Regions from separate parts of the Lactivibrio alcoholicus genome, predicted to be linked through region 3. Evidence: riboswitches for the same ligand, from Rfam matches in the RefSeq annotation. Region 3 holds a riboswitch; each other region holds the start of a gene.
The links. Region 3 has a riboswitch for cobalamin ahead of ACZ5IU_RS12565 (TonB-dependent receptor plug domain-containing protein). Riboswitches for the same ligand answer to the same signal wherever they lie in the genome.
Positions count from the first base shown of each region.

Region 1 (2,194 bases), 1.6 Mb from region 3:
GCACGTTCAGCTCCGCGCAGCGTCTCAACGCGTGTCCGACATGGTCGCCGATCCTGACGATAAGTTCCCGGGGGGCGCCGAAGACTTCGACGAGTGGTTTTTCACCGACGTACCCCGGAACGAGGAACACCGTCCCGGGGCAGGAGGAGTCGAATGCGAGCGCCGCGGAAATCGCGATGTCGATCGACGCCAGGTAGGCGGCCGTTGATTTCGGCTCCACGATGCCGGTCGTCCCCAGAATGGAAATCCCCCCTTCGACGCCGAGCCGGGGATTCCACGTCTTCGCCGCCAGCGCGGTTCCCTCGGGAGCCGAGATCACGACGGACGCGCCCCGCCCTTCGGGCAAAACGGAGAGGATCGCCTCCCGGATCATCTTCCGCGGAACCGGGTTGATCGCCCACTCGCCCGGCCGGACCGGAAGCCCTTTCCGCGTCACGCGTCCGATGCCCTCTCCTCCGGATATCCCGATCCCCTCGCGGTCGGTCAGACGAACTTCGGCGAAAATCAGGATCCCGTCGGTGCTGTCCGGGTCGTCGCCCGACTCCTTGCGGACGGCGCATCTCGCGGCGCCGTCCCCGGCGCTGCAGCTCTCGAGCCGCAGCCGAAGTTTCTCTCCGCCCGGAAGCACGATCTCGGCGTATTCGGACGCCGTCCCGAAAAGCAGCATCCCGATCGCCCCCCTGGCCGCGGCTGCCGCGCAGCTCCCGGTCGTATACCCCCTCCGGAGCCCTCCCGTGTATCCGAGCGCGTCGAACATCCGCGCCTCCTCTACCCTGCCCGTTCGGCAATGCGGACGATCGCGTTGACGATGGCCGCCGCCGCGGGGCTGCCGCCTTTCGGCCCTTCGTGCGTGATTCTGGGGCAGTCGAGCGAGAGAAGTTCCCTGTGGGATTCCGCCGCGCCGACGAAACCGATCGGAACGCCGACGACGAGCGTGGGACGACACGCGCGCGAACGAACCAGATCGCAGACCTCGAAAAGCGCCGTCGGCGCGTTGCCGATCGCGACGATCGCGTCTCCGAAGAGCGAGAGCGCCTTCCGGATGGCTACGCGCGCCCTGGTCGTCTTTTCCCCGCGCGCCCGTTCGACGACGTCGGGATCGTTCAGAAAGCAGAAGACGCGGCTTCCGCCCGAGGATGGAGTCCTGATGCCCGTCCGGACCATCTCGACATCAGTGACGACGGAGACTCCCCGGCGGATTCCGGCCACTCCGGCATCGACGGCTCCTTCCGAGAAGAAAAAGGTCTTCGCCCATTCGACATCCGTCGTCGCGTGCGCAATCCGTTTCACGACCTCCCGTTCATTCGGGGGGGCCGCGAAATCGCCGAGAAGCTCCTCGAGAATCCGAAAACTCTTCCGTTCGATCTCCTCCGGCGTGAGAAACCGGTCGGAACACGATACCCGTTCGTCCATCGCATCCTCCCAAAAAAACAATGCGGACCCCTGCGACAGAGGTCCGCTCATCGGGCACACAAACCCGACGCCGGCCCGAACCCTCGCGGGCGCCGCAGCATTCCGTCGGTTTCGGGGTCTCCCGGCTTCCCTCATCCTCGTTCGCCCCTTCCCGGAAGGCTTCCGGTGGTACGGCGAATTCGTCGGGTACACGGTGGCGGGACCGCGCCGGATTCACACCGGCCTTCCCCCGAAAAAACGGTATCCGTGATCTGTAGTCGAAACACTCCAATCCTAAGCTCGCCGGAGAAAAGCGTCAACTCGAAACGTCAAGAGCCCCCCATCGCGGCGAAGGAGAGCAGCGACAGGATCTCCCCGATCTCGCAGACGGCGCCGTAGGAGTCTCCCGTCAGGCCGCCGAGGAGGCGGGCGATCCATTTCGAAACGAGGATCGCTCCGAGCGCAACGAGGACGAGCGGGGCGATTCCGTTCCGGCCGGCGACGGCGATCGCGACGACGATCGCCGTCGCGCCTCCGGCCAGAAGCCGTCCCGGCGTGCACCGTCTCCGGCACATATCGCCGAGACCTCCCGGACGCGCGGAGGGAAACAGCGCCATCGCGAAGAGAATCGCCAATCTCCCGAGAATCGGCGCGAGGAAGATCGCCGTCGCCCGCATGCCTCCGGAATGCGCGGTCAGCGGCGCGAGCGCGGCGGTCTTGAGCAGAAGCGCCGACGCCGCGGCGATTCCGCCGAACGTCCCGAGGCGGCTGTCTTTCATGATCGCAAGACGAGATGTCCGGT
Region 1 is NZ_AP042471.1:1,177,417-1,179,610, forward strand. Features, by position in the region: gene cbiD (cobalt-precorrin-5B (C(1))-methyltransferase CbiD) at 1-757, opposite strand, end outside; gene ACZ5IU_RS05605 (precorrin-8X methylmutase) at 769-1,413, opposite strand; cobalamin riboswitch at 1,510-1,690, opposite strand; gene cobS (adenosylcobinamide-GDP ribazoletransferase) at 1,722-2,194, opposite strand, start outside.
Region 1: linked by a shared signal. The riboswitch ahead of ACZ5IU_RS05605 (precorrin-8X methylmutase) and the one ahead of ACZ5IU_RS12565 (TonB-dependent receptor plug domain-containing protein) in region 3 are both predicted to bind cobalamin.

Region 2 (2,194 bases), 380 kb from region 3:
AACGGCCGCGAAGAAGCGGTCTGCGACCGCGTCATTCTCGCGTCGAGCATGGTCCCGATTCTCGACGGCTACGGACTCGAAAACACCGGGGTCCGGTTCGACCCGCGAAAGGGCATCGCCGTGGACGCATCCATGCGGACGAACATCGAAGGCGTCTGGGCGATCGGGGACGTGACCGGAGGCATGATGCTCGCTCATCTCGCGGAGTATCACGCGCTTGCGGCAGTGGAGGCGATGCAGGGACGCAGCGTTTCGATCCCACCCGACTCGGTTCCGTGGTGCGTCTTCTCGGATCCGGAAATCGCGGCCGTCGGCCTTTCGGAGGAACAGGCCGCGTCGCAGAATCTCCAGTTTGTCTCCGCCCGATCGTACTTCCTCGGGAACGGAATGGCTCTCGCCATGGGCAAGACGGACGGGTTCGTGAAGGTCGTCGCCGCTCGCGACGGAAAGCTGCTCGGCGTCCACATGATGGGGCCCGAGGCGGCTTCGATGATTTCGGAAGCGGCTCTGGCGGTACGATACGGAATGTCGGTCCGGGATGTGGCCTACACGGTGCATCCGCACCCGACATTGAGCGAATGCTTCAAGGATGCGCTCTTCAGGACGCTCGAAGAACTCGAAAAATCGCGATGACGGCGCGATTGTGCGCCAAGCTTGCAGTGACGATTCGCGTCTGCCCCCCAAGCGACTGAGTCGGACACTGTCACCGCCGCCCGGTGCGAGTGAATTTCGCCCTGGCGGCGGTTTTTTTATCGCATTACGGCGTATCTGCAGCTGTCCTGAACCAGGGTATGCGTCCCGTTTCCCGCGCTTGACGTTTCCCGAACCGGAAGGGTAGGATACGGACACGAGAAACAGCAGTCCGCAGATGTTCGGGAATCCGGTGTGAATCCGGAACGGCCCCGCCACTGTAACCGGGACGAAACCGCAGGGTCACCGAGGAAGATGTCGGGAAGACGCGGAAGTAGGATGAACGGAAGTCAGGAGACCGGTCCGCGGACGGTGTTCAGGTCAGGTCTGCGCGGGCGGACGCTGTCCCCGGATGGTGTGGAAGTATGTCTCCCCATTTGTGGATTTCGGTGTGTGTGCCGCCGCGCGACCCGCGGCGGTTTTTTTTGTCCCCGCACGGGGAGGAATTCGACGAGGGAGGGGAAATATCGCATGGAGACAGGGATGGAAACACCGGCGCGAGAATACGACTCCGTTTCATTCGCGGAATTCGCACCGACGTCGTACGTCGAGTGGCGACGGGAGGCGGAGGACGCGCTCAAGGGGGCGCCGTTCGAAAAACGGCTGCTGACGAAGACATACGAAGGAATCACGCTCGAACCGCTGTACACGGCGGAACATACGAAGGATCTGACGCACCCGCGGACGCATCCCGGTTCTCCCGATTTCCTCCGGGGGACGGAGCCCGCCGGATACTTGGCGGCTCCGTGGGCCGTCGCGCAGGCGTGCGACGCCGCTCTGCCCTGGCAGGCGAACGAGCAGCTCCGGCAGGAACTCGCGAGGGGAAGCGACGCGATCCATGTCGCGCTCGACGGCGCGACGCTCCGGTGCAGGGACGAGGCGGAACCGGGCGCGGAATCGTCCCGGGGGTTGTCGCTCGCGACGCTTCGGGATATCGACGAGACGTTCCGGGACATCGACCTCGCGAGCACGCCGCTCCATATCTTCGCGGGAGCGTCGGCCGCGCCGCTGCTCGCTCTCCTCGTCGCACGGACCCGGGCGCAGGGCGCCCTCCGGTCTGTCGCGGAGTTCGGCGGATGCGTCGGGGCCGATCCGCTCGGCGTTCTCGCGCGCGAAGGAATGCTCGACTGTCCGCTCGGCCAGCTCTACGACGAGATGGCGCTGACGATCCAGTGGACGCGGACGAACATGCCCCGGATGCGGACGATTTTCGTCCGGGGAGACGTGTATCACGACGGCGGGGCGAACGCCGCGCAGGAAATCGCCTGTGCGATGGCGACCGCCGTTTCGTATCTCGACGCTATGCGTCTTCGCGGAATCGACGCCGATTCGGTCGCCTCGCAGATGCGGTTTTCTTTTTCGCTCGGCGCGAACTTCTTCATGGAAATCGCAAAGCTCCGGGCCGTCCGGATGGTGTGGTCGCAAATCGCGGAGGCGTTCGGCTGCGGAGAGGGCGCCCGAAAGATCGACATTTTCGCGACGACGTCCGCTTTCACGAAAACCG
Region 2 is NZ_AP042471.1:2,375,845-2,378,038, forward strand. Features, by position in the region: gene ACZ5IU_RS10915 (dihydrolipoyl dehydrogenase family protein) at 1-633, shown strand, start outside; cobalamin riboswitch at 850-1,011, shown strand; gene ACZ5IU_RS10920 (methylmalonyl-CoA mutase family protein) at 1,162-2,194, shown strand, end outside.
Region 2: linked by a shared signal. The riboswitch ahead of ACZ5IU_RS10920 (methylmalonyl-CoA mutase family protein) and the one ahead of ACZ5IU_RS12565 (TonB-dependent receptor plug domain-containing protein) in region 3 are both predicted to bind cobalamin.

Region 3 (2,194 bases):
GACCGGAGCGCTCCAGGTCCGGTCGGTCGTATCGAGAAGATAATCGCCGCCCGCATCCCGGATCAGAATGGCGGGCCAGCTCATCCCCCCCGGGACGTACCAGACACCGTTGAAGGAATCGTTCACGAGGACGCCCGGTCTCGCGGACAGCGCGGCCGCGCGGGAGGCAAGCGACTCGTACGAGGTTCTGATACTCCGGTAGAGTTCTTCGGCCTCCCCGGTCCTGCCGAACAGGAGGCCGAAGACGCGGATCCATTCGGCGCGCCCAAGCGGATGTTCCTCCGCAAATTCCGTAACCGACATGACCGAGAGGCCCAACGACTCGAGCCTGCGTATTGTTTCGAGTTCGTCGGGAGTGCTCGCGTACGCGAATACGATTTCCGGGGCCAGGGATAGGATCCGTTCCGGGTCGGGCGCGTTTCCGGGGCCGAGATCCGCGACGACTGCCGCGTCGAGGGCTTTCGTGAAAACGTACGCGCGTCCCCCCTGCCCGCGAAGTCCGCGAAGGCCGTCCATCGCCTCGAGGAACGGAATGAGTGTCGTGGACATGTTGCAGTACGTTCTCACGGGAACGCGAATCACGCGCCCGGACGGGATATCGGGAGGAAGCGGAACATCCCGCGAAACGAGGATATAGACGTTCTCCTCGGAAGCGCCAGGAATCGGATTGCGGACCCGAAGCCGCGTCCACGAGCCGCCCTTTTCGATCCCGACGTTCCGGGCTTTCGCAAGCGGTACGGCACGACATTCTGTACGTGCCGCCTCCGGAAGACAGACAGTGAGAGAGAATACACACGCCAGCAAGAAGATGATCCTTTTCCGGTTCATGCGGTCTCCTTCGGTATGCATCCGTCGGATTGACGGGGCGTCGGTAAAACGGATAGAATACGAAAAGAATATCATACGCGTGTCCGGTGCTCGGGAATCCAGTGAAACGCTGGAGCGGCCCCGCCACTGTATCCGGGACGAATCCGCATAACGTCACCGACTTCGGTCGGGAAGGCGCGGAGGAGGCGGAACGGAAGCCAGGAGACCGGCCGGACATGGGAGTCTGTACTGCGCGCGAGGGCGCGACGGCAGCGTGGAACCCGTTGTATATGGGATGTCCATATAGAGGGGGGGAGCCTGTTGCATGCAGGCTTCCCCCCTGTCATTTTCCAGGGAGGGAGTTTCATATGAACCAGCGTCTGTCTTTTTTCACGTTCGCGGCGTTCCTGTCCGTATTCGCCGCATGTCCCGCACTTTCTGCGGCCCCGGGCGTCGTGTCGCTCCCCGAAGTCGTCGTCACGGGAAGCAGGATCGCGGGGTCGATCGACGAGATCGCGAGTCCGGTCTACGTCATCACGAGCGCCGATATCGCGGCTACGGGCGCGCGAACTGTCGCCGACATCCTCGTCTCGCGGGTTCCGGGAATCAACCAGTCGAACCGGATGGGGTGGGCGCAGGACGCAGAGGTGACGGTGCGGGGGCTCACGACCCAGATGCTCGTTCTCGTCGACGGTATTCCCTTCTACCGCTCTTCGCACATCGCGGGTGGAGCGGCGATCGACCTCCACTCAATATCCGCCGAAAGCGTCGAACGCATCGAAGTCGTCAAGGGGGCCTCCTCCGCGATGTACGGTTCCCTCGCGGCCGCAGGGGTCATCAACGTCATCACGCAAAAGGGAGACTCGCGCGGCGGCCGCGTCACCATCGAGGCGGGGCCCGACGGTCTCAGACGGTACGCGGCGACCGCCGCCGCATCGAACGACCTGTTCCGCCTCAACGCCTACGCGGAAAGGACCGAGGAGGGACGCCGCCGGATCTACAGGACAACCGACGAGGGCGGCAAACTCTACTATTCGGACAGTTACGAGGGCGACGCCGGCGGCATCACGATTTCGCGAGGAGCGTGGTCCTTCAGGGCCGAGGCCGGAAGCTACACGAACATCTTCGAGGACGCGTCTTCGCCGACCTACACCCCTCCCTACACCGCAGTCGTCAACAAAGAGGAAAAGACGTACTCGCGCTATGCCCTCTCCTACTCGGGCGAACGCATTCACGCGCTGCTCGGGTACGATACCCAGAAACGGGAATACCCTCATATCGCCGGATGCTCGTATGACGACCGGAGCCTGACGACCGACATCTACGCTCCGTTCATGATAGGCCGGGCCCGTGCCGTCGGAGGTCTTTTCTACAGAAAGGAGTGGAC
Region 3 is NZ_AP042471.1:2,753,117-2,755,310, reverse strand. Features, by position in the region: gene ACZ5IU_RS12570 (ABC transporter substrate-binding protein) at 1-828, opposite strand, end outside; cobalamin riboswitch at 896-1,056, shown strand; gene ACZ5IU_RS12565 (TonB-dependent receptor plug domain-containing protein) at 1,176-2,194, shown strand, end outside.

Region 4 (2,194 bases), 1.6 Mb from region 3:
CTCGTCGTAGTACCGCAGGGTTTTGGCCGAGAGCCTGCAGAGCGTCGAAAAGCGTCCGATGGGGATCAGGTGGTCCGTCATGCGCGTCGCCTCCCGTTTTCGTGCGATGGATCGAGAATAGACCTTCCCGCGGGGGGAGAGTCAAGAAAGGATTTTCGTCGTCCCGCTTCCGCGATAGAGAGAATACCGCCCGTCGGGCATTGGGTACAATACCGGAGGTGAGAGAGATTTTTCCGGTGTGAAGGAGGGACAGAGATGGAAACGACGCTCTACCTCGTACGTCACGGACGGCCGGAGCTTCCGGACGGCGAGATGCGTTTCGTCGGAAGCACGGATCTTCCCCTTTCGCGTGAAGGCAGGGAGCAGGCCGCCGCCCTCAGGACGGCATTCATGCCGATTCCTCTCGTTCGCGTCTGCCACAGCGGGATGTTGCGCGCATCCGAGACGGCCGCCGTCATAGCCGATGGCCGGGACATCCTGCGGACCGAAGTCCCGGAGCTCCGGGAGCTTTCGTTCGGGGAGTGGGAGATGCGCACGCTTGCGGACGTAGCGGCGCGGGATCCTCGGGAGTTTGCAGCCCGGGAACGGAACTTCGCGCGTTTCGCCCCTCCGGGCGGAGAGAGTTTCCCGGATGCGCAGCGTCGCGCGATGCCCGCGTTCCGCGCCCTCTCCGGCGAAGAGGGATCCATTCTCGTGGTGGCGCATGCCGGGATCTTCAAGACGATCCTCTTCTCGATTCTCGGGATGCCGTGGGAGAATCTTTTTTCCGTGATGCAGGATTATTGCGGCGTTCACGTGATCGAGCGCACCGGCGAGTATCTGACCGTGAGGCGCGTGAATTGGACGCCGCATCTGTGAGATCGCTTGACAGCCGTTCCCCCGGGGCATAGTATCGTGTTCGGAGCGCTTTGGCGCTTCTTCCGCCGAATGTTCGGGAAGTCCGGTGAAAATCCGGCGCGGACCCGCCACTGTAAGCCTGACGAAACCGTCGCACCACCGGAGTCTCGGCTCCGGGAAGGGATGGTGGAGGATGAAGGCGAGCCAGGAGACCGGTTCGGCGAAAAACGGGATGACTCGCGAGGAATCGAGGCCGCCTTCGTTATGCATTGTTTTGGTGAAAGTGCGCGTTCATCGAGAGGGGCCGTTCCGGAGAGAACGGTCCTTTTTTGTCTCCCGAGTCGTTCCGTGGCATCCGGAACGGATCCGGAAAAGGCGTACGCCTTTTATCACGCTACGGGAGGGAAAAGGATGAAGAGGAAGATGTTTGCAGCTGCGTTGTGTCTGTGTCTGTTGTTCGCGTCGGCTTTCGCCGCGGTCGCGGCGGAAAAGGGCAGGGCGAAAGCGAAAGAGGGCATTCTGCTCGTCGCTTTCGGGACGTCGGAACCCGATGCGCGCGGGGCGATCGCGAAGATCGTCGACGGCGTGAAAAAAGCGTTTCCCGAGGCTGATGTCCGCCTCTCGTTCACGTCGAACATCATCCGCCGCAAGGTGCTGAAGGAGGAAGGGATCGCTTTCGATTCCCCGCTGATCGCGCTCGCGAAAATGCAGGACGAGGGGGTTTCTTCGGTGACGGTCCAGTCGCTGCACATCATTCCGGGGGAGGAATACAACCAGCTGGCTTCGGTCGTGCGTTCCCTGAGGGGTATCGAGGGAAAGTACGCCTTTTCGTCGCTGAATCTCGGCGCGCCGCTTCTCGAAACCCATGAGGACTACGAAAAGACCGTGGCGCTGTTGAAAAAGGAGTACGGCGAACTTGCCGGAAACGGAGGCGCCGTGGTCTTCATGGGGCATGGCACGCATCATTCCGCCAATGCCGCCTACGCGCAGATGCAGCTCATGTTCGACGATGCGGCCCTTCCGTTCGTGATCGGCACCGTCGAGGGGTACCCCGATCTCGACACGGTGAAGCGGCGGTTGGCTTCCATGAAACCGTCGAAGGTGACGCTCGTGCCGTTCATGGTCGTCGCCGGAGACCATGCGAAAAACGACATGTCCGCAAAGGACGATCCCGAGTCGTGGCTTTCCGTTCTCTCGAAGGAGGGGTATTCCGTGAACGCGCTTCTGAAAGGCCTCGGCGATGCCGCTGGGCTTACGGAGCTTTTCGTCGGGCACATCAGGGAGGCCGCGCGAAAATAGTGGGTCCGGAGAGGCGCGGGAGCGGAACCGTTTCTCCGATCGTTCTGTTCGCGGGGCT
Region 4 is NZ_AP042471.1:1,163,098-1,165,291, forward strand. Features, by position in the region: gene ACZ5IU_RS05530 (MerR family transcriptional regulator) at 1-81, opposite strand, end outside; gene ACZ5IU_RS05535 (histidine phosphatase family protein) at 256-858, shown strand; cobalamin riboswitch at 909-1,072, shown strand; gene ACZ5IU_RS05540 (sirohydrochlorin cobaltochelatase) at 1,249-2,136, shown strand; gene ACZ5IU_RS05545 (FecCD family ABC transporter permease) at 2,136-2,194, shown strand, end outside.
Region 4: linked by a shared signal. The riboswitch ahead of ACZ5IU_RS05540 (sirohydrochlorin cobaltochelatase) and the one ahead of ACZ5IU_RS12565 (TonB-dependent receptor plug domain-containing protein) in region 3 are both predicted to bind cobalamin.